Linked DNA regions of Thermopolyspora flexuosa. The protein of the gene in region 2 binds, or shares a complex with, the protein of the main gene of each other region. Links are inferred from orthologs where the notes say so. Each region holds a gene or a part of one and is shown on either strand. Other genes may lie near its edges. The genes, in order: pcrA and uvrB.

Region 1 (10,864 bases), 1.2 Mb from region 2 along the record:
GCGCGGCTACGCGTACAAGGAGATCGCCAAGGAGCTGTTCATCTCGGTCAAGACCGTGGAGACCCACGTCTCCTCGGTGCTGCGCAAGCTCCAGCTCTCCAACCGCCACGAGCTGTCCCGCTGGGCCACCGCCCGCCGTCTCGTCTAGCTTCGCGCGGTTCCGTACGCGTCGTGTGGTTCGCTAGTCAAATATTGCGTTCTGCACGACATGTCCGAGACGGATGGGTCACGATTGATCCGTGAAGCCTCGTGGTTTAGCCCCCTTGGCGACCGCGCTCGCCGCGGCCGTCGCGGTCGCCTGCGCTCCGATACCCGGCTTCGAGGACGTCCTGGGTGACCCCCGCAACGCCGCGCGGGTCGACGAGGGGGAGTTCGAGGAGGCGAACTCGGCCCGCGAGGGGGGTTCGCTGACGCGGAAGTCGACCACCCTGGCGGGCGACAACTTCGCCGAGGACGTCGTGCTGGCGCGCACGCTCACCGAGGAGTACTGGGAGCAGCAGTTCGCCGCCGACGGACGCGAGTACCGGCCGATCCAGCGCTTCATCCCGTACGTCGGCCGGAACGGCCCCGCCTGCGGTGACCAGGAGGCCGTGCCGGAGAACGCCTTCTACTGCCCGATCGGGCACTTCGTCGCCTTCGACGAGCGGTGGCTCGAGGAGCTGTACGACGAGATCGGTGACGGCGCGGTCTACGTGATCATCCCGCACGAGATCGGCCACGCCGTACAGGCGCAGCTCACCACGGACTTCCGGCTCAACAAGAACCGGGAGCTGCAGGCCGACTGCTACGCGGGCGCGGTGATCGGCTGGCTGGTGCAGGCCGGCCGGCTCACCAAGGAGGAGGGCGACGACGAGGAGCTGTTCGCGAACCTCGCCGCGGCGGGCGACCCCACCGACGAGTGGTGGCGCCCGGACGCCCACGGCACCGGCCCGGAGCGGCAGGCGGCCTTCCAGGCCGGTCAGAGCCAGGGCATCTCGGCCTGCGCGAAGTTCGGCGACCCGGTGCCCTGATCCGCCCGGCGCCCGCGCCGCCGGCCGGTCCGCACGGCACGCCCGGCCGGCGCTGTCTCGTTCGTGCGCGCAGGACCGCACGCGTGGCCGTGCACACGGGCGCCGTGCACGGCGCCGCCCACATCGGCGCGTGCGGGTCCGCGCGTTCCGGCGCGCGGCGATGTTGACTGGAAGGCATGCTGCCGATCATCGCCGTGCTGGCGGCCGCGAACGTGCTCAACAACCGGGTCGCCCCGCGCCTCGCGCCGCTGACCTCCGCCGCCGCCACCGGCGCGCTGGTCGCGCTCGCCCGCCGGCGCGGGCTCTCCTGGCGCGACATGGGGTTCACCGACGGGCGGCGCGGCGCCCTCGCCGGCGCGGCGCTCGCGGCCGGTGTCGCCGCCGGGTACGCCGCCGCCGTGGCCCATCCGCGCGTCCGGCCGCTGCTGTACGACGAGCGCGCCCTCGGCATCTCCCGCGCCCGGCTCGCCGAGGAGATCCTGCTCCAGGTGCCGGTCGGCACCGTGCTGCTGGAGGAGGTCGGCTTCCGCGGCGTGGTGTACGGGCTGGTCGAGCGCTCGCGCGGGCGCCTGGCCGCCACCGCGGTCTCCTCCGGCCTGTTCGGCCTGTGGCACGTGCTGCCCGCGATCGCGATGGCCCGCGCCAATCCCGCGGTCGCCACCCTCGCCACCAAAACGCCCAAACGGGGCAAAAGCGACACGGGTGCGGATGAAAACTCCATGAAAATGGGTGTGGTTAATTGCACCGTTGGCACGGTGCTTGCCACCGCCGGGGCCGGGGTGATCTTTTCCGAGCTGCGCCGGAGGTACGGGCTTCTCGCCCCGGCGATGCTGCATTCGGCCACCAACGCATTTGGGTATGTGACGTCCCGGATCGCCCGAAGGTTGCCTCGCAACTGAATTGCCACGCATTGCGACGGGACAATCACAGGTAAAAGCCTCACATCCCTGGTAATTTTCTGGTAAAAATCTTTTACCGGGACTTTGCCGGAGTCCGGCCCGGAGTTGTCGGCACGGCGACCGTCCCTTCGCACTGCAACTCGACGATTGGAGTTCGCACCCTCATGAAGTCGACGAACGTCCGCAGGTTCGCGGCGGCCGGCGTCGGTGCGGCGATGCTCACCACCGGGCTGATCGGCCTGTCGGCCACGCCCGCGTCGGCGAGCACCACCGACTGGCGCACGCCCAAGGCCTTCGTGACCGCCCCCGAGGCGACGCCCAAGCACTACGTCGGTGCCTGCCCGGCCACGGTCTCCTTCGAGTCGAAGATCAAGGTCCGGGTCAAGGGCACCACGAAGGTGGCCTACCAGTGGCTGCACGGTGACGGCTCGAAGAGCAAGGTCAAGGTCGTGACCGTGCGCGGCCACGGCGTCAAGACCATCACCGTCAAGGAGGACGCCACCTTCTCCCGCAGCATCCGGGGCTGGCAGGCCCTCCGGGTGCTCGCCCCGTTCAAGGCGACCACCGCCAAGACCCACTTCTCCGTCGCCTGCGCGCCGAAGCGGGCCAAGAAGCCGGCCGTCGCCAAGGCCTTCGTGGACGTGGAGAACTTCCACGGCGTCTGCACGCCGTCCCGGCGGGTCATGGCCGAGGGTGTGATCCGGGTCAGCCGGCCGACGTCGGTGACGTACCGGTGGATCCACAACGGCAAGGTCGTGGACTGGGGCCGGACCAAGGTGTGGGGTGCCAAGAAGGTGTCCTACTCCTTCGCTCCGGGGCGCAGCCACCGTGGCTGGGTGAAGCTGGACATCGTTCACCCGCGCCGCGCCAAGGGCGACGCTGACTCCTACGTGGTGAACTGCGTCCGCCCGGGCGGCCACCACAAGCCGGGCAAGCCGCACCACCCGCGGCCCGAGCACCCCAAGCCGCGCCTCCCCAAGCCGGCGCCGGCCACGACCGCGCAGGTCGCGGGCATCAGCGTGTCCCCGGACAACTCCTCCTGCGTGGGCACCAAGGGTCCGCGGGTGAACTTCACGGGTCGGATCTCGATCAGCGGCCCCGGCACGTTCTCCTACCGCTGGACCGCCAACGGCGTCTCCAAGAGCGGCAGCATGAGGGTGAACCACGCCGGGACCTACCCGGTCTCCTTCTCGATCGACGGTGACCCGCACGGGTCGAAGACCTACGGCACGGTGACGCTCGAGGTCACCTCGCCGAACGCGTCGAGCGCGTCGGAGTCGTTCTCCTTCAGCTGCCCGCAGCCGAAGGACGCCTGACGACCGTCCGCGCGATCCCAGGTTTCACTCGCGCCTGACGGGCCCCGGCCGGGCTTCCCGGCCGGGGTTTTCCCTTTCCCGCCCCTGCCGCCCGCCGTACCGCGGTCAGGCCGTGTCGACCACCTGGAACAGCTCGGCGTACCGGCCCTCGGGCAGCCCGAACTCGGCGGCGTTCGCCGCGAGGTTGCGGCGGACCCAGTCCTCGAGGTCCGGGCGGTGGGCGGTCTGGCTCTTGTGCGCCCGCAGCGCCGCGAGCTTGCGGTCGAGCGTCTCGGTGACGTCCACGGCGTGGTCGGGGGTCGGGCTGGTCAGCCACACCTCGCGTACCGTCCACGCCTCGAGCCCCTCCTCCTCGAGCAGCTCGGGGAAGGCGTACGGGTTGCGCGCGTCCGGGTAGACGGCGTCGAGCGTCGCCCCGCCCACCACCCGGTGGTCGGGGTGGCTGCGGCCGATGCGCCGGTAGTCCCGCTCCGGGCTCATCGTGATGACGCGGTCCGGGCGCACCTGCCGGATGACCCGGGCGATGTCCCGCCGCAGCGCGAGCGACGGCTCCAGCCTGCCGTCCGGGTAGCCGAGGAACCGTACGTCGGTCACGCCGACGCACGCGGCCGCCGCGAGCTGCTCGGCCCGCCGCAGCTCGGCCATGCCGCCGTTGTCGACCTCGCGGTCGAAGCCGCCGGCGTCCCCGTCGGTCACCACCAGGTAGACCACCTCGACGCCCCTGCCGGTGAGCGTGGCGATCGTCCCGGCGGCGGAGAAGTCGACGTCGTCCGGGTGGGCGGTCACCGCGAGCACCCGGCGCACCTCAGCGTCATCCAGCACCTTTACCTCCTCTTTGCGCACCATAACCGGTGCGTTACGTCCGGAATTCCGGTGGTCCGGCGCGGATGATCACAGGGATTCGAAAGGGTTTTCGCGCGACGGGCGCGACCCCGGTGGCCCGCGGCCATAACCTAGGGGACGTGCCGACCGGAACTTCCCACGCTTCGCCCCTCCTCGACGGACTCAACCCGCAGCAGCGCGAGGCCGTGCTCCACCAGGGCTCGCCGCTGCTCATCGTCGCCGGTGCCGGGTCCGGCAAGACGAGGGTGCTCACCCACCGCATCGCCTACCTGCTCGCCGAGCGTGACGTGCATCCGGGGGAGATCCTCGCGATCACGTTCACCAACAAGGCCGCCCGGGAGATGAAGGAGCGCGTCGAGCGGCTCGTCGGCCCGCGGTCGAAGGCGATGTGGGTGATGACCTTCCACAGCGCCTGCGTGCGCATCCTGCGCCGGGAGGCGAAGCGGCTGGGGTTCCCCGGCGGCTTCTCCATCTACGACCAGGCCGACGCCCAGCGGCTGATGGCGCTGGTCTGCCGGGAGCTCGACCTCGACCCCAAGCGCTACCCGCCGCGCTCGTTCTCCGCGCAGGTGAGCGCGATGAAGAACGAGCTGGTCGACTACGAGACCGCGGCGAACCGGGCCCGCACCCACCTGGAGAAGACGCTCGCCGAGGCGTACGCGGCCTACCAGCGGCGGCTCACCGAGGCCGGGGCGATGGACTTCGACGACCTGATCATGCTCACGGTCTCGCTGTTCCAGCTCTTCCCGGACGTGGCCGAGCACTACCGCCGCCGGTTCCGGCACGTGCTCGTCGACGAGTACCAGGACACCAACCACGCGCAGTACGTGCTCATCCGCGAGCTGGTCGGGCGGCCGGAGCGGCGCACCGCCGACGGCGAGCCGGTGCTCGAGGGCGGCGGCGACGGGGTGGAGCCCGCCGAGCTGTGCGTGGTGGGCGACGCCGACCAGTCGATCTACGCGTTCCGCGGCGCGACGATCCGCAACATCCTCGAGTTCGAGCGCGACTTCCCGGACGCGCGCACGATCATGCTGGAGCAGAACTACCGCTCCACCCAGACGATCCTCGACGCGGCGAACGCGGTGATCTCCCACAACACCGGGCGCAAGCCCAAGAACCTCTGGTCCGACCAGGGGCCGGGCCCGAAGATCGTCGGGTACGTCGCGGACAACGAGCACGACGAGGCGATGTTCGTCGCCGAGGAGGTGGACCGGCTCGCCGACGAGGAGGGGGTACGGCCCGGCGACGTCGCGGTGTTCTACCGCACCAACGCGGCCTCCCGGGTGTTCGAGGAGATCTTCATCCGCACCGGCCTGCCGTACAAGGTGGTCGGCGGCGTGCGCTTCTACGAGCGCAAGGAGGTCCGCGACCTGCTCGCCTACCTGCGGGTGCTCGCCAACCCCAACGACACGGTGTCGCTGCGGCGCATCCTCAACGTGCCCAAGCGGGGCATCGGCGAGCGGGCCGAGGCGATGCTGGAGGCGTTCTCCGCGCGGGAGCGCGTCCCGTTCTGGGAGGCGATGCGGCGCGCCGAGGAGGTGCCCGGGCTCGCCACCCGCTCGATCAACGCGATCCGGGAGTTCACCGAGCTGCTCGAGGAGCTGCGCCGCAAGGAGCTGCCGGTCGCCGAGCTCGCCGAGGAGGTGCTCACCGCCACCGGGTACCGGGCCGAGCTGGAGAACTCCGAGGACCCGCAGGACGCGAGCCGGCTGGAGAACCTCAACGAGCTGATCGCGGTCGCCCAGGAGTTCCAGGAGGCGAACCCCGAGGGCGGGCTCGTCGACTTCCTCGAGCAGGTGTCCCTCGTCGCCGACGCCGACCAGGTGCCGGACAACGACGACGGGCAGGGCGTGGTCACGCTGATGACCCTGCACACCGCCAAGGGCCTGGAGTTCCCCGTGGTGTTCCTCACCGGCCTGGAGGACGGGGTCTTCCCGCACCTGCGCTCGCTCGGCGAGCCGCAGGAGCTGGAGGAGGAGCGCCGCCTCGCCTACGTCGGCATCACCCGGGCGCGGCGCCGCCTCTACCTGTCCCGGGCCCTGGTGCGCAGCGCGTGGGGGGCGCCGTCGTTCAACCCGGCCTCCCGGTTCCTCGCCGAGGTGCCCGAGGAGCTGATCGAGTGGCGTACCGACCCGGGCAAGACCGTCACCACGGCGGCGACCGCCCGCGAGACCCGGGCCCCGGCGGCGGCACCGCCGCGGCGGGGCGGCCGGACGGTGCCGAACCTCGCGCCCGGGGACCGGGTCAACCACGACAAGTTCGGCCTCGGCACGGTGCTGTCCGTGGACGGCGCGGGGGACAAGACGAGCGCGAAGATCGACTTCGGCAGCCTGGGGGTGAAGACCCTGCTGCTCGCCTACGCGCCCATCGAGAAGCTCTGACCGCCCCGGAAACGTGACGGGCCCCGGCGGGCCGGAACGGCCGCCGGGGCCCGGGTGTGACTCGTCACCTGCGGTCGGTCACCGCTGGGACGTCACTCCGCGATGGTGTCGAGCTTCAGGCCCTTGAACGGGTCGGCGAACGGGATGAGGACCTCCTCGATGTCCCCGCTCGTCAGCTCCTTGAGGTCGATCACCTGGTCGGCGGGCGGCGCCGTGATCTTGACCTTGGTGCCCCAGCCGCTGTAGCGGACGTCGTCGAGGAGCTTCACCGAGCCGACCTTCTTGTCCTCGAACAGCACGAGCTCCGTGGAGAGCCGGCGGGGGAGCCCGTCACGGCCGCCGACGTAGAGCTTCCAGCGGATGAAGGGCGGCTTGATGCCCTTGGCACCCTTGAGCGCGGTGTCGAAGTCGCGAAGGTTCGGGGAGACCTTGGCGAGCCGGCTGACCGGGATCGTGCCCCGGTAGGCCACGGTCCGCACGCCGTCCAGCCTGCCGCCGGAAACCTTGGACTTGGCGCCGGCCAGCAGGACCTTCAGCACCTTGGGGTTGGTCCCGTCGACGGTCGACAGGCCGCGCAGGGACGCGAACTCCGTGGTGCTCACCCACGTCTTGCCCTCGGGCAGCTCGTCCTTGAGCAGCGGGCTCTGCAGGTAGTGCTCCTTGCCGCCCGCGCGGAGGATGCGCAGCTTGACGCTCTCCTTGTCGACGACGATCCGGCCCGTCACGTCGTAGAACTCCTTGCGGCGGGGGTCGAGCCTGACCACGCCGACCTGCTTCGCGGTCAGGAGGGTCTTCCCGTCGACCGTGACCCGGGTGGTCTCGTTGATCCGCACGCCGCTCTTCTTGGCGACCTGCTTCTGGACCGCGGCCACCGGGTTGCGCGGCGCGGCCTGGGCGGCCGCCGGGGTCGCGGCGGCCACCAGCGTGGGTGCGATGAGCGTGGCGGCGAGCACCGCCAGGAATCTCTTCATGGTGTCCTTTCACGGGGTACGGCGAGCGGGACGCGTCGGCCGCGTCGGCGCGCCGTACGGATGTCGTCGGGGTGAGTGCGGGTGTCGTCCCGCGAACGGTCACTTCACAGGGAGCGGGGGCTTGATCTCGGATTTGGGTATCTGGATGACCTCGTGGTCCGCCGGAGGTTTGATCGAGATCTTCCTGCCCCACCGGGTGAACGTGCTGTCGGCGGTGAACCTGCCCTTGGTCACGCCGAGCGCGGCCGGCGACCACGAGGAGACCACGCGGCGCGGCAGCCCGTCCGCGCCGACGTACAGCTTCCAGTCGACCGTGGTCTTCGCCAGCCTCGGGGTGGGTTTGGTCAGCAGCGCGTCACGCAGCCAGGGGGAGACCCGGTACAGCCGGCCGATCGTCACCTTGCCCTGGTAGAGCGTGGTCCTCGTGCCGCCCACCACCCCGCCGGGGCGCTTGGACCTGCTCTGCGCGAGCAGGGTCTTGAGCGTGGCGGGCTCGGTGGGGTTGACGAGCTGACCGAGCACGCCGTACAGGCCGGTGGCGGGTCCGTCCTTCACCTGCGCCCACGGCCGGCGCTCACGGTGGCGGAGGACGAGTTCCACGTTGCGGAGGTAGGCGGTGCGGCCGATCTTCACCGTCTCCTCGGGCAGCGCCTCGAGCAGGGGGTTCTCGCGCAGGCTCGGGAGTTCCACGCGAAGGCCGGTGGACAGGCGGCTCGCGGCGAGGCCGGACCGGCCGAACCGGAAGGCGCCGGTGGTGGTGGCGATGCGCTTGTTCCGCAGCGTGGTGCGGGACGTGTACGTCACGCCGCCGCCGGCGGTGAGCTGCTTGCGCAGCGCGGTTAGCGGGTCGGGGGTGGGTTTCGCGTGTGCAGGGGAGGCCACCGCCACGGGCGCGAACAGCGCCGCGACGGCGAGCGCGGCTAATTTGGGCGTGACACGCCTCATCTGGGGGGTTTCCTCTCGAATTCTCGCCTGCTCTCCTGCGCTGCGCAGTCTGCCGAACGAAGATCACGAGTCAATGTCAAAACGGAAAACATCGGCAGTAATTTAATCTTTGACGAATGTGCGGGTAAATGACGAAAGTCATCCGGAGGAAATGACGAACGTCACTGTGTGGCGAATCCGGATACCGTTTGGCGGCGCGATATCGAAATCGCGCGTGCGCATGACGTGACGGCGGCCGGCGGTGTGCTGAAACGGCAAGGTCGTGCCGGGCGTCGCGGGCGGTGAATCCGCGGGGCCGCGACGGGGAGGGCGGCGGGGACGCGGATGCGCCGGTGGCCTGGGATACAGGCGTGACGGGACGCGCGCCTCGCTCCGGCCGGTTCGTGAGGGGTTTCGTGGCGGCGGGCCGCGTTCCGTGGCGGTGGCCGGAGGTCGCGCGGCGCCCGAATCGTCCGGGAGTGACGGCGCGCCGGGTCACTCCCGGACGTCATCGAGCGCCGCGAAGGTCACCGGCCGAGCGGGGAGGCCGTGGTGAGGTGACGGGGGTCGACCCGGACGATCTGGTCGTCGGCCGGGGGCTTGACGCGGACGTTCGCGGCCCACGAGGTGAACCGGCTGTCCACGGTGAACTTCTGCGAGCCCAGGCCGAGGGCGGCCGGGGACCAGGAGGTCACGATCCGGCGGGGCAGGCCGTCCTTGCCGACGTACAGCGCCCAGTCGATCGCGGTGTTCGCGGCCTTGGGGGCGGACTTCAGCGGCAGCGTGGCGCGCAGCCACGGGGAGACCTTGTGCAGCCGCCCGATCGTCACCGTGCCGCGGTAGACCGTGGTCTTCGCGCCGTCCAGCACCACGCCGGAGCGGGTGGACTTGGTGGTGGCGAGCAGGGCCTTCAGCGTGCCGGGCTCGGCGGGGTTGACGAGCTGCCCGAAGACGCCGAGCGCGCCGGCGACCGGGCCGTTACGCGTCTCGATCCACGCCCGGCCGCTGGTGAGGGGATCGGTGAGCAGGGCGGCCTCCGGGCCGTTCTCCTCCACCAGCGGGCGGTCCGTGGGGAGGTTCTTGCGGAGCAGCGGGCTGTTCAGGTACGTGACGTCGCCGATCTTGATCGTGCGCTCGGGCTTCACGGCGAGCCCGGCGTCCTCACCGAGGGCGGCCGCCTTCACGGTGAGGCGGGAGGTGACGTCGCTGGCGGCGAGCCCGGACCGGTCGAGCCGGAAGGTGGCGGAGGTGGTCGCGACGACCGTGCCCTGCACCGTCGTGGCGGAGCGGTACGTCACGCCGGCCCCGGCGGCGAGCCGCCCGCCGACCGCGGCGACCGGGTCGGGCGTGGTGCTCTTCGACTTCTTCGCGTTCTTCGCGGTGGCCTGCGGCGCCGCCTGCTTCGTCTCCGGGCGGTCCGCGTCCGCGTACGCCGCGGCCGCCGTGGGCGTGATCAGCGCGGCGGCGGCGGCACAGGCCAGTCCAGCCGTCAGGCGCCTCATATCGGGATTCCTCTCGAAAGCTCATATGCCGACGTCGGTAGAGAGTGGGCGGGAGTCTGCCATACCAAGATCACAGTGATGTATCGGGCGTATGTGACGTCCGATGTTGGACGCGACTTATGACTGAAATGTCGTGAATAGCAGAATTCCCGGCGAAGCGGCAGGCGCCGCGACGGATGGTCCGCCCGCCGCGGGGTAGTGCCGGACCATGGCCGACCATGCGCACAACCGGCGTGTCCTCCGCTACCTCCTCCGCACCGCCCCGGCGGTCGGTGCGGCCGCCGCGCTCGGCGGGATCGCCACCGACCCCGGCTCGTCCTGGTACCGGCGGCTGCGCAAGCCCCGCTGGCAGCCGCCGCCGGCGGCGTTCGGGGTGGTGTGGCCCGTGCTCTACGGGCTGATCGCGTACGGCGGAGCCCGTGCGCTCGCCGCGACCGGCGAGAACGGCGAGAACGGCGAACGCGGCGCCGTGGCCCGCGCGCTCGCCGTCAACCTCGCGCTCAACGCCGCGTGGACCCCGCTGTTCTTCCGCGCCCACGCGCCCCGGCTCGCCCTCGCCGACCTCGCCGCGCTCAACGCGTCCAACCTCGACCTGCTGCGCCGCTTCGGCCGCGCCGACCGCCGCGCCGCCGCGGCGCTGACGCCGTACCTCGCGTGGACCGCCTTCGCCACCGCGCTCAACGCGACGATCGCAGCACGCAACCCGGACAAACGACGCACCCGGATCCCTGGATGGTGGCGCCGGACGTTCTAGCCTTGTGCCGAGGAAACGTCGGTCTGGGAGGTCGGCATGGGCGACGGTCCGCTGGCGGGCATTCGGGTGGTCATCGCGAAGGCAGGGCTCGACGGGCACGACCGGGGTGCCAAGATCGTCGCGCGGGCGCTGCGGGACGCGGGCGCGGAGGTCATCTACACCGGGCTGCACCAGACGCCCGAACAGATCGTGCAGGCCGCGATCCAGGAGGACGCCGCGGCGATCGGCCTGTCGATCCTGTCCGGCGCGCACATGACGCTGTTC
Region 2 (10,839 bases):
TCACCGCACCATTCTCCCGCACATCGCCGCGCGGCGGCGCCGCTCGCCGCGCGCGGCCACGGCGGTCACTCCCGCTTGGGCCAGCGGGCGAGCAGCTCCCGGGCGAGCTCGCGGTAGGCGGCCGCGCCCAGCGACGCCGGGTCGAACTGGGTGATCGGCTCGCCGGCGAGCGTGGCGTCCGGGAACCGCACGGTGCGGTTGATCACGGTGTGGAAGACCTTGTCGCCGAACCCCTGCATGATCGTCTGCAGCACCTCACGCGCGTGCAGCGTGCGCGGGTCGTACATGGTGGCGAGGAGGCCGTCGATCTCGAGGTTCTTGTTGAGCCGCTCCTTGACCTTGTTGATCGACTCCATCAGCAGCGCCACGCCGCGCAGCGCGAAGAACTCGCACTCCAGCGGGATGATCACGCTGTGCGCCGCGGTGAGCGCGTTGACCGTGAGCAGGCCGAGCGACGGCTGGCAGTCGATCAGGCAGATGTCGTAGTGCGGGATGAGCGGCTCCAGGGCCCGGGCCAGCGCGTACTCGCGGGCGACCTCGTTGACCAGCCGGATCTCCGCTCCGGAGAGGAAGATGTTGCTGGGCAACAGGTCCATGTTCTCCACGCTGGTCTGGAGCAGGACGTTGTCGGTGGTGACGTCCGCCTCCTCCATGATGAGGTCGTAGACCGTCACCTCCAGCGGGCGGGGGTCGATGCCCAGCCCCACCGACAGGGCGCCCTGCGGGTCGAAGTCGACCAGCAGCACCTTCTGCCCGACCTCGGCGAGCGCCGCGCCGAGGTTGATGGTGGTCGTCGTCTTGCCGACGCCGCCCTTCTGGTTGACCATGGCGACCACCCGGGCCGGGCCGTGGGTGGTCGGCGGCACCGGCTCCGGGAAGACCGGACGCGGCCGCCCCGTGGGCCCGAGCACCTGCCCGGAGGCGTCAGCCCAGGTTCCCTCGGGAGTGGCCCCCAGGGGAGTTTCGTGGGTCGTCGTCGTTGTCACCAGATGAACCTCCCTGACAGCCCCGAAACGGACCGTCCGGACGGACACTATGGGGTCAGCATGTATGCGGCAAGGCGACTCGCCCGGTAACGCCAAAGTTCGGTCCGGCGGGCGACGGCTCCGCGGCGCTCGAGAGCGTGAACGTCCCGGAACTAGTCGACCGAGACCAAAGTGTAGACCTGTGCCGTGCTTACCGAGGCGAGGCCGAGGAGTTCCCGGACAACTCTGACATCCGCGCCGCCGTCGATGAGCCGGGCGGCGAACGAGTGCCGCAGCATGTGCGGCGAGATGCCGCCGAGGCCGGCGCGCTCGGCCGCCGCCTGGAGCACCCCCCAGGCGCCCTGCCGGGTGAGCCGGCCGCCTCGGGCGTTGAGGAAGAGCGCGTGGGTGCCGCGGCCACGGCCGTGCGCGGCGATCGCCGGCCGCGCCCGGGTGAGGTAGGCGCGCAGGGCGTCGCGCGCGGACCGGCCGAGCGGCACCGCGCGGGTGCGGCCGCCCGCGCCGCGCAGCCGTACCCGCTCCACGCCGGTGGTGCGCCGCTCGCCCCCGTCCCCGGCGCCGTCGTCGCCGAGCTCCACGTCGTCGACGGCGAGCCCGACCACCTCGGAGATCCGCGCGCCGGTGCCGTACAGCACCTCGAGCAGCGCCCGGTTGCGCAGCGTGAGCGGCGCGTCCTCGGGGCCCAGCGCGGCGAGCAGCCGCTCGACCTCGCCCGCGCCGATCGCCCGCGGGGTACGGCGCGGCCGCCGCGGCGGTCGCACCCGCCCGGCCGGGTCGTGGGAGGCGAGCCCCTCGCGCACCGCGAACCGGTGCAGCCCGCGCACCGCCGACGCGGCCCGGGCCGCCGACCCGTCGCAGAGCGCGCGGTGCCGCTCGTCGCCCGCGCGCAGCGCGTCGAGGAACGCGGCCACGTCATCCTCGCTCACCTCGGCGAGGCTGCGCCGGCCCCGCTCCTCCAGGTACTCCAGGTAGCGCCGCAGGTCACGCCGGTAGGACGCGAGCGTGTTCGCGGCGAGGCCGCGTTCCGTGGCGAGATGGGTGAGGTACTCCGCCAGCACGGCGTCGGCGTCGGCGTGCGCGTCCAGGGCGTGACCTCCCGTCATGCCGATTCACCAGACTCGGGCCCCGGCACGGGGGACGCCCGGGGCGGGGGTGCGCCCCGCGCGTGCCGGCGCGCGGGGTCAGTCCTCCGGGGCGTCGGCGGGCCGCAGATCGGCGAAGCCGCCGGCCGAGGCAGCGTACGCGGCGAGGATACCCGCCACCGCCTGGGAATTGTGGATCTTTCCGGACAACGCCTTCGCGACGGCCTCCTCGAGCGGCACCCACACCACCGGCATGTCGATCTCCTCGTGCCGGCGCTCGTGCGCGAACTCCCCGTCGGGGATCGGCTCCACGTCCCGGGCGAGGAAGATGCGCATGCGCTCGTTCGCCATGCCGGGCGAGGTGAACAGGTCGACCAGGGTGTGCCAGGTGGCGGCGCGGTAGCCGGCCTCCTCGGCGAGCTCGCGCCGCGCGTTGTCGAGCAGCGACTCGCCCGCGACGTCGCGCAGCCCGGCCGGGATCTCCCACAGCAGCCGCCGTACCGGGTGGCGGTACTGCCGCAGCAGCAGCACCCGGCCCGCGTCGTCGAGCGCGACCACGGCGACCGAGCCGGGGTGCAGCACGTAGTCGCGCTCGGCGGGCTCGCCCTCGGGCATGGTCACGCTGTCGGTGCGGACCGAGATCACCCGGGCCTGGAACCGGTCCTTGGAGGCGACCACCTCCCAGGACTCGGGCACGTCGACGACGTCGTCCGGGGTGAGCTTCGGCGCGGAACCGGATCCGCGATCGCCGGGCCTGGCCGTCACCGCCCCTGCCCCGCCTTCACCGCGGCCTCGCGGCTCTGCGCGTACGCCAGGGCCGCGGTCACCAGCCCGCGGAACAGCGGGTGGGGACGGGTCGGCCGGGACCGGAACTCCGGATGGGCCTGGGTGCCGATGAAGAACGGGTGGATCTCCGGCGGCAGCTCGGCGTACTCGACGAGGCGGCCGTCCGGCGAGGTCCCGGAGAAGACCATGCCGACCTTCTCCAGCGTCTCCCGGTAGGCGTTGTTCACCTCGTAGCGGTGCCGGTGCCGCTCGGACACCTCGGCCTTGCCGTACAGCCGGCGGGCGAGGCTGCCCTCGGCGAGCTTGGCCGGGTAGAGGCCGAGCCGCATGGTGCCGCCCATGTCGCGCTGGCCGGCGACGACGTCCCGCTGGTCGGCCATGGTGGAGATGACCGGGTGCGGGGCGTCCGGGTCGAACTCGGTGCTGTTCGCGCCCTCGATGCCGGCGAGGTTGCGGGCCGCCTCGATCACCATGCACTGCATGCCGAGGCAGATGCCGAGCAGCGGGATGCCGTTCTCCCGGGCGTGCCGGACCGCGCCGACCTTGCCCTCGATGCCGCGCACCCCGAAGCCGCCGGGGATGAGCACGCCGTCGACGCCGTCGAGCTCGCGGGCCGCGCCCTCCGGGGTCTCGCAGTCGTCGCTCTTGACCCAGCGGATGTTCACCCGCGCGTCCACGGCGAACCCGCCCGCGCGCAGCGCCTCGGTGACCGACAGGTAGGCGTCGGGCAGGTCGATGTACTTGCCAACGAGCGCGATCGTCACCTCGTGGGCGGGCCGGTGCACCCGGCGCAGCAGGTCGTCCCACTCGGCCCAGTTCACGTCGCGGAACGGCAGGCCGAGGCGGCGCACCACGTAGGCGTCGAGGCCCTCGGCGTGCAGCACCTTGGGGATGTCGTAGATGCTCGCGGCGTCGACCGCGGAGACCACGGCCTCCTCGTCGACGTCGCACATGAGGCTGATCTTGCGCTTGAGGCTCTGCGGGATCGGGCGGTCCGAGCGGCACACGATCGCGTCGGGCTGGATGCCGATGCTGCGCAGCGCCGCGACCGAGTGCTGGGTGGGCTTGGTCTTCAGCTCCCCGCTCGGGCCGATGTACGGCAGCAGCGACACGTGGAGGAAGAACACGTTGTCGCGGCCCACCTCGTGGCGGACCTGCCGTACCGCCTCGAGGAACGGCAGCGACTCGATGTCCCCGACCGTGCCGCCGACCTCGGTGATGACCACGTCCACGTCGGGACCGGCCATCGCCCGGATGCGTTCCTTGATCTCGTTGGTGATGTGCGGGATCACCTGCACGGTGTCGCCCAGGTACTCCCCGCGCCGCTCCTTGGCGATCACGTTGGAGTACACCTGTCCGGTGGTGACGTTCGCCGACCCGTGCAGCTCGGTGTCGAGGAAGCGCTCGTAGTGGCCGATGTCGAGGTCGGTCTCGGCCCCGTCGTCGGTGACGAACACCTCCCCGTGCTGGAACGGGTTCATCGTGCCGGGGTCGACGTTGAGGTACGGGTCGAGCTTCTGCATCGTGACCCGCAGGCCGCGGAGCTTGAGCAGGCGGCCAAGGCTGGAGGCCGTCAGGCCCTTTCCGAGACTTGAGGCGACGCCGCCGGTGACGAACAGATGCTTGGTGTTTGCGGCGCTGCGCACATGGGCTCCCGTGGTCCGAAGTGTGGCGGCCGGTCTGACTGACTCAGCGCGCTGTCCACGGGCTCTCAGGATATCAAACCCCGCTCGCGAAGCGCCGGAACAGTAACCACGTATCCGACATACCGGACAGATTGGGTCATCTCGGGGCATGCGGCGGGCGGGAACGCCTGTGCGGGCGCGGGTTCCGGTGTCCGGCCGCCGGTGCCGCACGGGCGGAATCATGGTCTGGCGGGACCCAGCGTTCCCGACTTTACTGACCAAGCGGTAACTTTTCGCGATATGTCACTGCGTGCCGCTCTGCGCCGCGCCACCGGCCACCTGATCCACAAGGGGTGGGCCGCCGTCCGCGCGGCCGGGGCCATCAGCCCGGCCAACCCCGCCGGGTATCGCTTCCGCCGGCTCGGCGAGGGCGCCTGCATCGCCTTCCCGGTCGGTGCGATCTTCGGCGAGGAGTGGATCGAGATCGGCGACCACTCCCTCATCGGCGAGCGCGTCTCGCTGTCGGCCGGCATGACCCCGGGTCTCGACCTCGGCCCCGATCCGATCGTCCGGATCGGCGCGGGCTGCTCGATCGGGCGGGGCAGCCACATCGTCGGACACCAGTCGATCGAGATCGGCGACCACGTGTTCACCGGGCCGTACGTCTACATCACCGACCAGAACCACTCCTACGACGACCCCGAGCAGCCGATCGGCCGCCAGTGGCCGCGGAACAACCCGGTCTCCATCGGATCGGGCTCCTGGCTCGGCGCGGGCGCGATCATCCTGCCCGGCACCCGGATCGGCCGCCAGTCGGTGGTCGCGGGGGGCGCGGTCGTCCGCGGGCAGTTCCCCGACCACTGCGTGCTCGCGGGCGTCCCGGCCCGGGTGGTCCGCGTCTACACGCCGGGCGAGGGCTGGCACCGCCCCCCCGACAGGGCGTCCGGGCACCGGCCCGGCCTGGACGACCTCCCCCTTCCTCCCGGCGTCCTGGAGGAGCTCACCCGGCAGTGACCCCGGACGGCGGGCCCTTGTGATCGCACCCCGGTGTGCGGCCGCGCGCCCGGACACGGTGTGACCGAGCCCGCCGGATCGCGCCCGTAGCGGTCCGCCGCGGCAGGGCACCGCACCGGGCGAGATGACCGGGCGGCACTGTACGGCACCGCCGGGCGGTACGGCCCGGCGGTGCGGCCGTGACGCCGCCGCCGTGCCCGGCGAGCCCACACCGCGATCGCCCCTGCCCTGAGGCCGCGGCCGGAACGCCGGGATCGGACGCCGCGCCCGCCTCCGGAGGCCGCGGCGGCGCTCCCGCCGAGCGCCGCGGGCACCCGCGAGCGCGCGCCGTGCCCTGGGATCATCGCCGGGCGCCGCGACACGGTACCGCGACACGGCGCGGCGGCCGGCGCCGGAACCGGAGGCCGGGGCGGGCACCGGCCGGACACGAATCGGCCGCGATCCCCGCAATCCCGCACGCGGGGCGCCGGACACCGGCATCGTGGTCCCCACGGGCAAAACCGACCAGGAGGTGCGATGTTCGAGGCCCTGACCGGGCTCGGCCTGTCCACCGCGGCCGGCCTCAACGCCTACATTCCCGTGCTCGTCGTCGGCGTGCTCGCCCACTTCACCGACGCGATACGGCTGCCGCCCGAGTACGCCTGGCTGTCGAGCGGCTGGGCCCTGGGGGTCGTCGGGGTGCTGCTCCTCGCCGAGATCGTGCTCGACAAGGTGCCCGTGGTCGACCACGTCAACGACGTGATCCAGACCGCGGTGCGCCCGGCCGCGGGCGGCATGGTCTTCTCCGCCACCCAGGCGGCCGCCGAGCTGGACGGCTCGGCCTGGCTCGCCGAACGCCCGTGGCTCGGCTGGACCCTCGGCATCGTGGCCGCCCTCGCCGTGCACGCGCTCAAGGTCGCGGCGCGGCCGATCGTCAACGCCACCACCGGCGGGCTGGGCGCGCCCGTGGTGAGCACCGCCGAGGACGCCGGATCGCTCGGCATCAGCCTGCTCGCGATCTTCCTCCCGATCCTGATCCTGCTGGCCCTGGCGTTCTTCGCGGTCTTCGCCTGGTGGGCGATCCGGAAGATCCGCGCCCGCCGTGCCGCCCGCCGGGCGGCCGCCGCGGCCGCGTCCCCGGCCGAGGACCGGTCCTGACTCCCCGGGCCCGCCCCGCCGGCGGGCCCCTTCGCGGTCAGGACACCCCGGCTTCGCGGTCAGGACACCCCGGCCTCGCGCATGTCGCGCAGCTCCCGCTTGAGCTCCTTGATCTCGTCGCGCAGCCGGGCGGCGAGCTCGAACTGCAGGTCGGCCGCGGCCTGGTGCATCTGCTCGGTGAGATCCTTGATCAGCGACTCGAGCTGGGCGCGCGGCATCTCCCCCGCGATCGCCTTCGCGTGCCGGCCCGCCGCGGGCAGCCGTCCCGCCGCGCCCGGCACCGGGGCCTTGCCGCGGCTCTGCGTGCGGCCGCCGCCGAGCAGCCGCTCGGTGTCCGCGTCCTCGCGGGCGAGCTGGTCGAGGATGTCGGCGATGCGCTTGCGCAGCGGCTTGGGGTCGATGCCGTGCTCCTTGTTGTAGGCGATCTGCTTGGCGCGGCGCCGGTTGGTCTCGTCGATCGCCCGCTGCATCGCCGGGGTGATCGTGTCGGCGTACATGTGCACCTGGCCGGAGACGTGCCGGGCCGCGCGGCCGATCGTCTGGATGAGCGAGGTCTCCGAGCGCAGGAAGCCCTCCTTGTCCGCGTCGAGGATGCTCACCAGCGACACCTCGGGCAGGTCGAGGCCCTCCCGCAGCAGGTTGATGCCGACGAGCACGTCGTACTCGCCCATGCGCAGCTCGCGCAGCAGCTCCACCCGGCGCAGCGTGTCCACCTCGCTGTGCAGGTAGCGCACCCGGATGCCGAGCTCGAGCAGGTAGTCGGTGAGGTCCTCGGCCATCTTCTTGGTGAGCGTGGTGACGAGCACCCGCTCGTCCCGCTCGGCCCGCACCCGGATCTCGTGCACCAGGTCGTCGATCTGGCCCTTGGTCGGCTTCACCACGATCTCCGGGTCGACGAGCCCGGTGGGCCGGATCACCTGCTCGACCACGTCGCCGCCGACCCGCCCCAGCTCGTACGGCCCCGGGGTGGCCGACAGGTAGACCGTCTGGCCGATGCGCTCGAGGAACTCCTCCCACTTCAGCGGCCGGTTGTCGAGCGCGCTCGGCAGCCGGAAGCCGTGCTCGACGAGGGTGCGCTTGCGCGAGGCGTCGCCCTCGTACATCGCGCCGATCTGCGGCACGGTCTGGTGCGACTCGTCGATCACCAGGAGGAAGTCCTCGGGGAAGAAGTCGAGCAGCGTGTTCGGCGGGCTGCCGGGCGGGCGGCCGTCGATGTGCCGCGAGTAGTTCTCGATGCCCGCGCAGGTGCCGACCTGCCGCATCATCTCGATGTCGTAGGTGGTGCGCATGCGCAGCCGCTGCGCCTCGAGCAGCTTGCCCTGCCGTTCCAGCTCGGCGAGCCGCTCGGCGAGCTCGGCCTCGATGTCGCGGATCGCCCGCTCCATGCGCTCCGGGCTCGCCACGTAGTGCGAGGCCGGGAAGATGTAGATCTCCTCGTCCTCGCCGAGCACCTCGCCGGTGAGCGGGTGGAGCGTGACCAGCCGCTCGATCTCGTCGCCGAACATCTCGATGCGGACGGCGAGCTCCTCGTACTGCGGGATCACCTCGATCGTGTCGCCGCGCACCCGGAAGGTGCCCCGGGTGAACGACACGTCGTTGCGCGTGTACTGCATCTCGACCAGCCGCCGCAGCAGCGAGTCCCGCTCGATCTCCTCGCCGACGCGGAGCGCGAGCATCTGGTCGACGTACTCCTGCGGGGTGCCCAGGCCGTAGATGCACGAGACGGAGGCGACCACGACGACGTCGCGGCGGGTGAGCAGCGCGGTGGTGGCCGAGTGGCGCAGCCGGTCCACCTCGTCGTTGATCGACGAGTCCTTCTCGATGTAGGTGTCGGTCTGCGGGACGTACGCCTCCGGCTGGTAGTAGTCGTAGTAGGAGACGAAGTACTCCACCGCGTTGTGCGGGAGCATCTGCCGCAGCTCGTTCGCGAACTGCGCGGCGAGCGTCTTGTTCGGCTGCATCACCAGCACCGGGCGCTGCAGCCGCTCGATCAGCCAGGCGATCGTCGCGGTCTTGCCCGTGCCCGTGGCGCCGAGCAGCACGACGTCCTTCTCGCCCGCCTTGATGCGCCGCTCCAGCTCGTCGATCGCCGCCGGCTGGTCGCCGGACGGGGTCATGTCGGTGACGACCTGGAACGGCCGCACCTTCCGCTGCACATCGGTTACCGGCCTCACGTCTTTCAACCTACGCGCTCCGGCCGACAGTTCGTCCCCGGCACCGCCGCGCAGGCCCGCCCCGCGCCGGTCCGGTCCCGGCCCGCAAGCGCGGTGCGACCGAATTGTGAGCACCGGCCGGTACGGTACCAACCCCCTGACCGACGAAGTGAGGAAGCGATGACATCACCGCGACAGGGAGTCGCGCGCCGGGCCGCGGCCGCCGCCCAGCAGGTGGCGCAGGCGGTCGCCCAGGGCGCCGACCCCCGCCAGGCCGTGCTCGAGGCGGCCACCGGGCAGGCCGGGGGCGACGGCGGCGGCGCCGAGCCCGCGTTCCGGCTCGACCCCGGCGACTTCGCCGCGGCCCGCCAGCACGGGCTGTCGGCGGGCACCATGATCGAGGCGCGCACCGCGCCGCTCGGCGAGGCCGGGGAGGTGATCAACCGCGGGTACCAGACGCAGGGACCCGGCGGTGAGCCGATCCACGTCATCTCCCCCGTGGTCATCCCCAAGGGCGGGACGGCCCGCATCGTCCTGCCGCTCACCGTGCTCGCCGGCCTCGGCGTGGTCGGCCTGGCCGGGATCGGGCTGCCGGACGCGGTGCGCGTGCTGTTCGGCCCGCAGTACTGGGCCGTGCTCGTGCTCGCGGCCGCGTTCCTGTGGTGGCGGCGCAGCGTGGTGACGGTGCCCGACGGCTGCAAGGCGCTGATCACCCAGTTCGGCAAGCTCGTGCAGGTCGCCGAGCCGGGCCGGGTGACGCTGTTCAACCCGTGGAAGCGGGTCGCGTACATCGTCAACACCACCCGCGAGTTCCCGTTCAACGCCCCGATCCGGGAGGCCCCCACCCAGCAGGGCGTCAAGGCCTCGGTCGACCTGTTCCTGCAGTTCCGCATCGAGGACCCGGCCGAGTTCATCTTCGTGCTCGGCTCGGTGAGCGGTTTCCAGGCGAAGCTGCAGAACGCGGTGAGCGAGGTGACCCGCAGCCTCATCTACGCCCAGCGCGCCGAGGACATCTACGACCTGGTGGGCGAGAGCACCCAGGGCATGCTCGACAGCCTCAACCAGCAGTTCCTGCCCGCGGTACGGCTCACCGACGTGAACATCACCCACGCCGAGCCGTCCAGCCGCGAGTACCGCATGGACCTCGCCGCGCCCGAGATGATCCGGGTGGCGAAGGAGGCGTACACCTACGAGTACGAGCTGCAGCTCCGCAAGGAGCAGAACGAGGGTGACCTGAGCAAGGAGCTCGCCGGGCTGCAGGAGACGCTCTCGGCGATCCAGGCCGACATCGCCGGATACCAGGCGCAGATGGACACCGCGCTGGAGCGCGAGTCGAACAAGGCGAAGGCGCTCGCCGCCCAGCGCATGGTGGAGGCGGAGAGCACGGCGAAGGCGAACGCGGCGCTGCTCGAGGCGCAGGCGCTCGACATCCGGGCGCTGAGCGCGGCCGCCGCGCCGGAGATCCTCAACTACCGCTTCCAGCAGGACGTGCTCGACCGGCTGGAGAGCGTCGCCTCCCGGCTGCCGCAGGTGGTGCAGGTCGGCGACGAGGGCACGGTGAACTTCCTGGCGATCGCCCAGGAGCTGATCGGCGGCGCCGAGGCGGCGCTGTTCTCCGAGGCCGAGGCCTCCGCGATCCGCGCCCGGCTGGACGAGATCTCCCGGCGGGTCGCCGAGCGCCAGGCCGAGGTGGACCGGCTGCTGCGCGGCGGCGACGACGAGCCGGCGCCCGCCGCGGTCGCCGCGGGTTTCCCTGACGGCACCACCGACGGCGGAGTCACGGGTACGGCGGGCACGGCGGCCGCCGGGAACGAGGAGCGGGCATGAGCAAGGAGTTCTCCAGGATCAAGGAGGCGCTGGCCGGCTGGTCGGAGATCCGGCAGCTGCTGCGCGGCGGCGAGCAGGGCCGGCTCGTCCCGGTCGTGATCCCCAAGGACCGGCGGGGCTTCGCCTGGGTGGCGCCGCTGCTGCTCGCCGTCTACCTCGCGGGCACCGCGGTGCTCGCCGACGGCGTGATCTCCGGGGCGGCCGCCGCCGGCGCGGTCGTGCTGCTGCT

Evidence for each region.
Region 1: the proteins of uvrB (region 2) and pcrA are in contact, whole or in part, in a crystal structure (PDB 7EGT), measured with the Thermus thermophilus proteins. The link is inferred for Thermopolyspora flexuosa from one-to-one orthologs. Residues at the interface, in WP_096411307.1 of Thermus thermophilus: Glu23, Leu25, Arg26, Asp27, Gly28, Glu29, Arg30, Phe31, Arg55, Glu326, Asp327, Phe328, Glu379, Ser382, Gln383, His398, Gly400, Arg401; in WP_096412145.1 of Thermus thermophilus: His654, Arg656, Phe657, Gln666, Asp668, Glu669, Lys680, Arg681, Leu682, Ser683, Lys685, Tyr686, Ala687.

Annotation. Positions count from the first base shown.
Region 1 is NZ_VFPQ01000001.1:4,336,628-4,347,491, reverse strand. Bases 3,793-6,780 are described here. They hold pcrA (DNA helicase PcrA), read left to right. Parts: upstream 3,793-4,112; coding sequence 4,113-6,449; downstream 6,450-6,780. Other genes in these bases: FHX40_RS18430 (hypothetical protein), read right to left, coding at 6,542-6,780; FHX40_RS18440 (PIG-L deacetylase family protein), read right to left, coding at 3,793-4,047. Outside these bases: FHX40_RS18460 (response regulator), read left to right, coding at 1-148; FHX40_RS18455 (neutral zinc metallopeptidase), read left to right, coding at 240-1,010; FHX40_RS18450 (CPBP family intramembrane glutamic endopeptidase), read left to right, coding at 1,187-1,909; FHX40_RS18445 (hypothetical protein), read left to right, coding at 2,074-3,225; more of FHX40_RS18440, read right to left, coding at 3,331-3,792; more of FHX40_RS18430, read right to left, coding at 6,781-7,420; FHX40_RS18425 (hypothetical protein), read right to left, coding at 7,520-8,365; FHX40_RS18420 (hypothetical protein), read right to left, coding at 8,872-9,846; FHX40_RS18415 (TspO/MBR family protein), read left to right, coding at 10,055-10,600; icmB (coenzyme B12-dependent isobutyryl CoA mutase small subunit), read left to right, coding at 10,637-10,864. UniProt on the Escherichia coli protein: A helicase with DNA-dependent ATPase activity. Unwinds DNA duplexes with 3'-5' polarity. Translocates on single-stranded DNA with 3'-5' polarity. Initiates unwinding more efficiently from a nicked substrate than double-stranded DNA.
Region 2 is NZ_VFPQ01000001.1:3,123,411-3,134,249, forward strand. Bases 6,248-9,210 are described here. They hold uvrB (excinuclease ABC subunit UvrB), read right to left. Parts: upstream 8,805-9,210; coding sequence 6,690-8,804; downstream 6,248-6,689. Other genes in these bases: FHX40_RS13240 (DUF4126 domain-containing protein), read left to right, coding at 6,248-6,630; FHX40_RS13250 (SPFH domain-containing protein), read left to right, coding at 8,964-9,210. Outside these bases: FHX40_RS13210 (segregation and condensation protein A), read right to left, coding at 1-4; FHX40_RS13215 (ParA family protein), read right to left, coding at 66-956; FHX40_RS13220 (tyrosine recombinase), read right to left, coding at 1,139-2,089; FHX40_RS13225 (NUDIX domain-containing protein), read right to left, coding at 2,168-2,833; FHX40_RS13230 (CTP synthase), read right to left, coding at 2,830-4,500; FHX40_RS13235 (acyltransferase), read left to right, coding at 4,780-5,493; more of FHX40_RS13240, read left to right, coding at 6,010-6,247; more of FHX40_RS13250, read left to right, coding at 9,211-10,610; FHX40_RS13255 (SPFH domain-containing protein), read left to right, coding at 10,607-10,839. UniProt on the Escherichia coli protein: The UvrABC repair system catalyzes the recognition and processing of DNA lesions. A damage recognition complex composed of 2 UvrA and 2 UvrB subunits scans DNA for abnormalities.